2 linked regions of the Caballeronia sp. TF1N1 genome follow. The protein of the gene in region 1 interacts with the protein of each later gene in a pairwise test. Links are inferred from orthologs where the notes say so. Each region holds a gene or a part of one and is shown on either strand. Other genes may lie near its edges.

Region 1 (3,272 bases):
GAGACATGATCTATCGGCAGTGGAAGGAAGACGTGCGGCGGGAAGAACGATGCTTGGGCGCTCGAAAAAACGGCGCGTGACGTCGTTGGCGGCGCGGTCGTGCGGGGCGCCCCCTCGAAGCCCAGTCGCATATTGTATCGAATCCGGCGCTGCATTTCGGATCGAGCCTTATTCTATGTACGCGCTTTTTTCTCGCGAGCATGAATAAGCGCATGGGCTTCGGCCGGTTGAACGCCTTGTCCGGCATGCGCGCAAGCCTCGATTGGACGGCATCGACGGAACAGCGCGCCGCCTCGCGCGCCACTGCTTGACTTCCACCCAACGGTCCCAACCTGCTCGATTCCGCCTCCCGTGAGGCCGCCCGCGCCACTTTCGCCGCAGCCGCTAGAATAGGTGTTTGCTCCGGCGCCGACTTAGAAGATTCCCCTCTCCATGTCCGATACCCTTATCGAAACGCCCGACGCACTGGACGAATCGAAGTTCGCCACGTTCGAAGGCTCGCCGTTTCAGCTCTATCAGCCGTATCCGCCCGCGGGCGATCAGCCCGAGGCCATCAAGACGCTCGTCGAGGGCGTGGACGACGGTCTCTCGTTCCAGACGCTGCTCGGCGTGACCGGCTCGGGCAAGACCTTCACGATGGCCAACGTCATCGCGCGTCTGGGCCGGCCCGCCATCGTTTTCGCGCCCAACAAGACGCTCGCCGCGCAGCTCTACGCCGAGTTCCGCGAGTTTTTCCCGCGCAACGCGGTCGAGTACTTCGTCTCGTACTACGACTATTACCAGCCGGAAGCGTATGTGCCGCAGCGCGATCTCTTCATCGAGAAGGATTCGTCGATCAACGAGCATATCGAGCAGATGCGGCTCTCGGCGACCAAGAGCCTGCTCGAACGCCGCGACGTGGTGATCGTGGCGACGGTGTCGGCCATTTACGGTATCGGCAATCCGTCCGAGTATCACAAGATGATCCTCACGCTGCGCGTAGGCGACAAGCTCGGCCAGCGCGATGTCATCGCGCGGCTGATCGCCATGCAATACACGCGCAACGAGGCGGATTTTCAGCGCGGCTCGTTCCGTGTGCGAGGCGACACCATCGACATCTTTCCGGCGGAACACGCGGAAATGGCGGTGCGAGTCGAATTGTTCGACGACGAAATCGAGTCGATGCAGCTTTTCGATCCGCTCACCGGCCGCGTGCGCAACAAGATTCCGCGCTTCACGGTGTATCCGTCGTCGCATTACGTGACGCCGCGCGACACCGTCATGCGCGCGATCGAAACCATCAAGCTGGAACTGCGCGAGCGGCTGGAGTTTTTCCATAGCCAGGGCAAGCTCGTCGAGGCGCAGCGGCTCGAACAGCGCACGCGCTTCGACCTGGAAATGCTGCAGGAACTGGGTTTCTGCAAGGGCATCGAGAATTACTCGCGGCATTTCTCGGGCTCGGCGCCCGGCGAACCGCCGCCGACGCTCGTCGACTACCTGCCGCCCGACGCCATCATGTTGCTCGACGAGTCGCACGTGCTGATCGGCCAGTTGAACGGCATGTATAACGGCGACCGCGCGCGCAAGGAAAATCTCGTCGATTACGGTTTCCGCATGCCGTCCGCGCTCGACAACCGGCCGCTCAAGTTCAACGAATTCGAGCGCAAGATGCGCCAGGCCGTGTTCGTTTCCGCGACGCCCGCCGACTACGAACAGAAGAAAGCGGGGCAAGTGGCCGAGCAACTCGTGCGGCCGACGGGTCTCGTCGATCCCGAAATCGAGGTGCGGCCCGCGCGCTCGCAGGTCGACGACGTGCTCTCCGAGATCAACGCGCGCGTCGCGGTGCACGAACGCGTGCTCGTTACCGTGCTCACCAAGCGCATGGCCGAACAGCTGACCGAATTTCTCGCCGATCACGGCGTGAAGGTGCGCTATTTGCACAGCGATATCGACACGGTCGAGCGCGTGGAAATCATCCGCGATCTGCGGCTCGGCACGTTCGATGTGCTCGTCGGCATCAACTTGTTGCGCGAGGGTCTGGATATTCCTGAAGTGTCGCTCGTCGCCATTCTCGACGCGGACAAGGAAGGCTTCCTGCGCGCCGAGCGCTCGCTGATCCAGACAATCGGACGGGCGGCGCGCAACGTGAACGGCAAGGCGATCCTCTACGGCGACAACATGACGGACTCGATGAAGCGCGCCATCGACGAAACCGAGCGGCGCCGCGCCAAGCAGGTTGCGCATAACCTCGAGCGGGGCATCACGCCGCGCGGAGTGGAAAAGCGCATCAAGGACATCATCGATGGCGTCTACAACGCCGACGACGCGCGCGCCGAACTGAAGGAAGCCCAGACGCGCGCGAAGTTCGAGGACATGACCGAGAAGCAGCTCGCGAAGGAAATCAAGCGGCTGGAAAAGCAAATGATGGATCACGCCAAGAATCTCGAATTCGAAAAGGCGGCGCAGACCCGCGACCAATTGGCGCTGTTACGTCAACGCGTGTTCGGCGCGAACGTGGGCGATCACATCACCGGCATCGGCGGAAAGTAAGGCGAAAGAAAGCAAGTTTTCATCGTTCTGTCTCAAGCGACGCGGCGAGCCGGAAGGCGCACCGCGTTTTTTTATCGGCCGCGAATGGACCGCGAGTTGGCTGCAAAGCCCGCCGGAGCCTTGCCGCAGCAGGCTTTTGTAAGCCCGCGCTAATTTGTCCCGAGTGGTGAAGGGTGCTAAACTGACGAACATTGAGAATGGTTCGTATTAACGTTTTCCAGATTCTGGAAGCGGTTTTCCGTTTCGCGCTAACGAACCGGCACCACAGTCATTTTTTTGCGCCGGCGCGCCTTTTTAGAGCGCCGGAGTTCGGTGGAAAGGGCGCGCCAATGTCACGCGCGCCATCGATAACAACAGGAGTGTTTGATGGGTTCAACGTTGATGCGCGGCCTCGTTGCCGCCGCAGGCCTCACGGCGATGATGGCGGCTTCCGCTGCTGAGTATCCGATCGGCAAGCAGCATATCGAAGGCGGCATGGAAACGGGCGCCGTCTATCTGCAGCCAATCACGATGGCGCCGGAAGGCATCATGCGCAAGGCATCGGATTCGGACATCCACCTCGAAGCGGATATTCACGCGGTCAAGAACAACCCGACCGGTTTCGCCGAAGGCGACTGGATGCCCTATCTGAACGTGACGTATGAACTCACGAAAACCGGCTCGACGCAGTCGGTCAAGGGCGACCTGATGGCGATGGTCGCAAGCGACGGCCCGCACTACGGCGACAACGTCAAGCTCTTCGG
Region 2 (3,770 bases), 860 kb from region 1 along the record:
AGTCCGCCCAACAACTTGAGCTGCAAAACCAGGTACATACCCGCGAACGCCGCCAGATAGCTGCCGATCTCCACGGCGGACAACTTCGGCATGCTCATGTCGCTCGTCAGCCTGACGGGGCGCGCGGGAAGATCCCGTATGCGTCGCTCCTCGTTGGCCGCTTCGTTGCGCTTCGCCATGACTGCGTTCCTTTTCCCTGCTTGCGACGGTTATTCGTGCCGCGTATCGCGGCGCATTTCGAACGGCTATGGCGCGCGGCGCAAGTGACGCGCCGCAACCATGCTACGCCGCCGACTTGGGCCGTTGCAGCAAGGGTGCCAGATATCTGCCCGTAAAGCTCGCTTTCGATTTCGCGACCTGCTCGGGTGTTCCCTGAGCGATGATCTGGCCGCCACCCGCGCCGCCTTCCGGACCGAGGTCGATGACCCAATCCGCCGTTTTGATCACGTCGAGATTATGCTCGATGATCACGACCGTGTTGCCCTGATCTCGCAGACGGTGGATCACTTCGAGCAGAAGCGCGATGTCGTGGAAGTGCAGACCGGTCGTCGGTTCATCGAGGATATAAAGAGTCCGACCGGTGTCGCGCTTGCTCAGTTCCAGCGAAAGCTTGACGCGCTGTGCCTCGCCACCTGAAAGCGTGGTCGCCGACTGGCCGAGCCGGATATAACCGAGGCCCACTTCCAGCAGCGTCTTCAGCTTGCGCGCGACGACCGGCACCGGCTTGAAGAACTCGTGCGCGGCTTCCACCGTGAGGTTGAGCACTTCGCTGATGTTCTTGCCCTTGTACTGAATGTCGAGCGTTTCGCGGTTGTAGCGCTTGCCGTGGCATACGTCGCAGGGCACATAGACATCCGGCAGGAAGTGCATTTCGACCTTGATGACGCCATCGCCCTGACACGCCTCGCAGCGTCCGCCCTTCACGTTGAACGAAAAACGGCCGGGATCGTAACCGCGCTCTTTCGCGGCCGGCACGCCGGCGAAGAGTTCGCGGATGGGCGTGAACAGTCCGGTATAAGTGGCCGGGTTCGAGCGCGGCGTGCGGCCGATCGGTGATTGATCGACGGCGATCACTTTGTCGAAGTGTTCGAGACCTTCGATGGATTCATACGGCGCGGGCTCGGTCGATGATCCGTACAAATGTTGGGCGACCGCGTGTTGCAACGTGTCGTTGATGAGCGTGGACTTGCCCGAACCCGAGACGCCGGTCACGCAAGTCAGAAGCCCGACGGGCAAATCGAGCGTCACGCGCTTCAGATTATTGCCATACGCCTCGACAATACGAAGCTGCCGCTCGTCCGGCGCGGTCCGCTCGGACGAATAACCGATAGTCCGCTTGCCCGACAAATACTGTCCCGTGATCGAATTCGGGTCTTTCTGCACCTGATTCGGCGTGCCTTGCGCGACGATCACGCCGCCATGCACGCCCGCGCCCGGCCCCATGTCGACGACGTAATCGGCCATGCGGATCATGTCTTCGTCATGCTCGACCACGATCACCGAGTTGCCGATATCGCGCAGATGCTTGAGCGTGGCGATGAGCCGGTCGTTGTCGCGCTGATGCAGGCCGATGGACGGCTCATCGAGCACGTACATCACGCCGGTCAAGCCCGAGCCGATCTGCGACGCGAGCCGGATGCGCTGCGCCTCGCCGCCCGAGAGCGTTTCGGCGCTGCGTTCGAGCGACAGGTAATCGAGCCCGACGTTATTCAGGAACGACAGCCGCGCGACGATTTCCTTGACCACCTTGTCCGCGATCTCACCTTTCGCGCCGTCGAGCCGCAGCGTCTGGAAGTAGCCGAGCGTATCGCGCAACGGCCAGCCGCTGACTTCGTAGATGCCGCGAGCGTCATCGCCGGAACCGACTTTGACGAAACGCGCCTCGCGGCGCAGACGCGTGCCCTCGCAGGCCGGGCACGCCTGATTGTTCTGATACTTCGCCAGTTCCTCGCGCACGGCGGCCGAGTCCGTTTCGCGATAACGACGCTCCAGATTCGGCAGAATGCCTTCGAACGCGTGCTCTCTCACCGAAGCGCGCCCGCGCTCGTTGATGTACGAGAACGGAATGACCTGCTTGCCCGAACCGTACAAAAGCGTCTTGCGCACCTTTTCCGGCAGTTCCTCGAACGGCGCGTCGATGTCGTATTCGTAGAACGCCGCGAGACTTTGCAGCATCTGAAAATAGAACTGATTGCGCCGGTCCCAGCCCTTCACCGCGCCCGCCGCGAGCGAGAGCGAAGGATGCGCGACCACGCGCTTCGGATCGAAAAACGTGATCTGGCCCAAGCCGTCGCATTCCGGGCATGCGCCCATCGGATTGTTGAACGAGAAAAGGCGCGGCTCCAGTTCCGGCAGCGAGTACGAACAGATCGGGCACGCGAACTTCGAGCTGAAGAGCTTTTCGTTCTCGGTATCCATTTCGAGCGCGATCGCGCGGCCATCGGCGAGACGCAGCGCGGTCTCGAACGATTCCGCCAGGCGCTGCTTCATGTCCGGGCGCACTTTAAGCCGGTCGATCACCACGTCGATGGTGTGCTTGTCGTTCTTCTTGAGCTTCGGCAGCGAGTCGACTTCATAGATTTTCGCGACGCCTTCGTTCGCCGTGCCGCCGCCCGAACGAATGCGAAAGCGGATAAAGCCCTGCGCCTGCATCTCTTCGAATAATTCGACGTGCTCGCCCTTGCGATCCACGACGACGGGCGCGAGGATCATCAGCTTGGTTTCCTCGGGCAGCGCGAGCGCGGCATCGACCATCTGCGAGACGCTTTGCGCTTCGAGCGGAATCAGATGATCGGGGCAATAAGGTGTGCCGACGCGCGCAAACAGCAGTCGCAGATAATCGTGAATCTCGGTGACGGTGCCGACCGTCGAACGCGGATTATGCGAGGTGGCTTTTTGTTCGATCGAAATGGCCGGTGAGAGGCCTTCGATCAAATCGACATCCGGCTTTTCCATCAGCTGCAGAAATTGCCGCGCGTACGCCGAGAGGCTCTCGACATAGCGGCGCTGACCTTCGGCGTAAAGCGTATCGAATGCGAGCGACGACTTGCCCGACCCGGACAACCCCGTAATCACAATCAGCTTGTGACGCGGCAAGTCGAGATTGACGTTCTTCAAATTGTGGGTGCGAGCCCCACGAATACGAATTTCTTCCACGAGTCTCTTCCGGGTTCTTTCGGGGGTCTTTCGGGCGTCTTTTAGGTCGTGGCGCGGGGTTTCCTGCGACTACCGGACGACAAAGTAAGGGGGCTAAACCTGCTACTATAACGACTTTTGCAGGGTGCGGCGCCCGTGCCAAAAGGCTCTCGGGGGCTCTCAGGGGCTCTCAAGGCTTCTCGGCGGCTTTCCAACGGCTTTTCCGTTTCCCAGGCGCCTTCGCGTTAATGGCCGCAGGTCGTGCGGCGCGCGAGCAGCCGTGTGTCGCATATAGTGCCGTTTCGAGCCAGAACAAGGCGGCCGCGCCGCGCTCCCCACGCGTCAGGCCAGTCGCGACCCTCACCCATTTCCGTTCCTGATGTCCAATCCGTCTGCCACGTCCACACGTTTGTCCGCGCCGGAATTGCGCGCAACCGTGTCGCTCGCCGCGATCTTCGCGCTGCGCATGCTCGGCCTCTTCATGATCATGCCGGTGTTTTCCATTTACGCGAAAACCATCCCTGGCGGCGATGACGTGTTTCTCGTCGGCATAGCGCTCGGCGCTTACGGCGTCACGCAGTCCATGCTCTACATCTTCTATGGCTGGATTTCGGACAAGCTGGGCCGCAAACCCG

The links.
Region 2: the proteins of uvrB (region 1) and uvrA interact in binary tests that used the Escherichia coli proteins (3 or more experiments, as listed by UniProt). The link is inferred for Caballeronia sp. TF1N1 from one-to-one orthologs.

The regions. Positions count from the first base shown.
Region 1 is NZ_CP084626.1:1,110,825-1,114,096, forward strand. Bases 25-2,980 are described here. They hold uvrB (excinuclease ABC subunit UvrB), read left to right. Parts: upstream 25-432; coding sequence 433-2,529; downstream 2,530-2,980. Other genes in these bases: LDZ28_RS05055 (iron transporter), read left to right, coding at 2,896-2,980. Also shown: LDZ28_RS05045 (amino acid aminotransferase), read right to left, coding at 1-7; more of LDZ28_RS05055, read left to right, coding at 2,981-3,272. UniProt on the Escherichia coli protein: The UvrABC repair system catalyzes the recognition and processing of DNA lesions. A damage recognition complex composed of 2 UvrA and 2 UvrB subunits scans DNA for abnormalities.
Region 2 is NZ_CP084626.1:254,636-258,405, forward strand. The notes cover bases 83-3,536. They hold uvrA (excinuclease ABC subunit UvrA), read right to left. Parts: upstream 3,157-3,536; coding sequence 283-3,156; downstream 83-282. Other genes in these bases: LDZ28_RS01255 (AI-2E family transporter), read right to left, coding at 83-179; LDZ28_RS01265 (MFS transporter), read left to right, coding at 3,515-3,536. In the rest of the region: more of LDZ28_RS01255, read right to left, coding at 1-82; more of LDZ28_RS01265, read left to right, coding at 3,537-3,770. UniProt on the Escherichia coli protein: The UvrABC repair system catalyzes the recognition and processing of DNA lesions. UvrA is an ATPase and a DNA-binding protein. A damage recognition complex composed of 2 UvrA and 2 UvrB subunits scans DNA for abnormalities.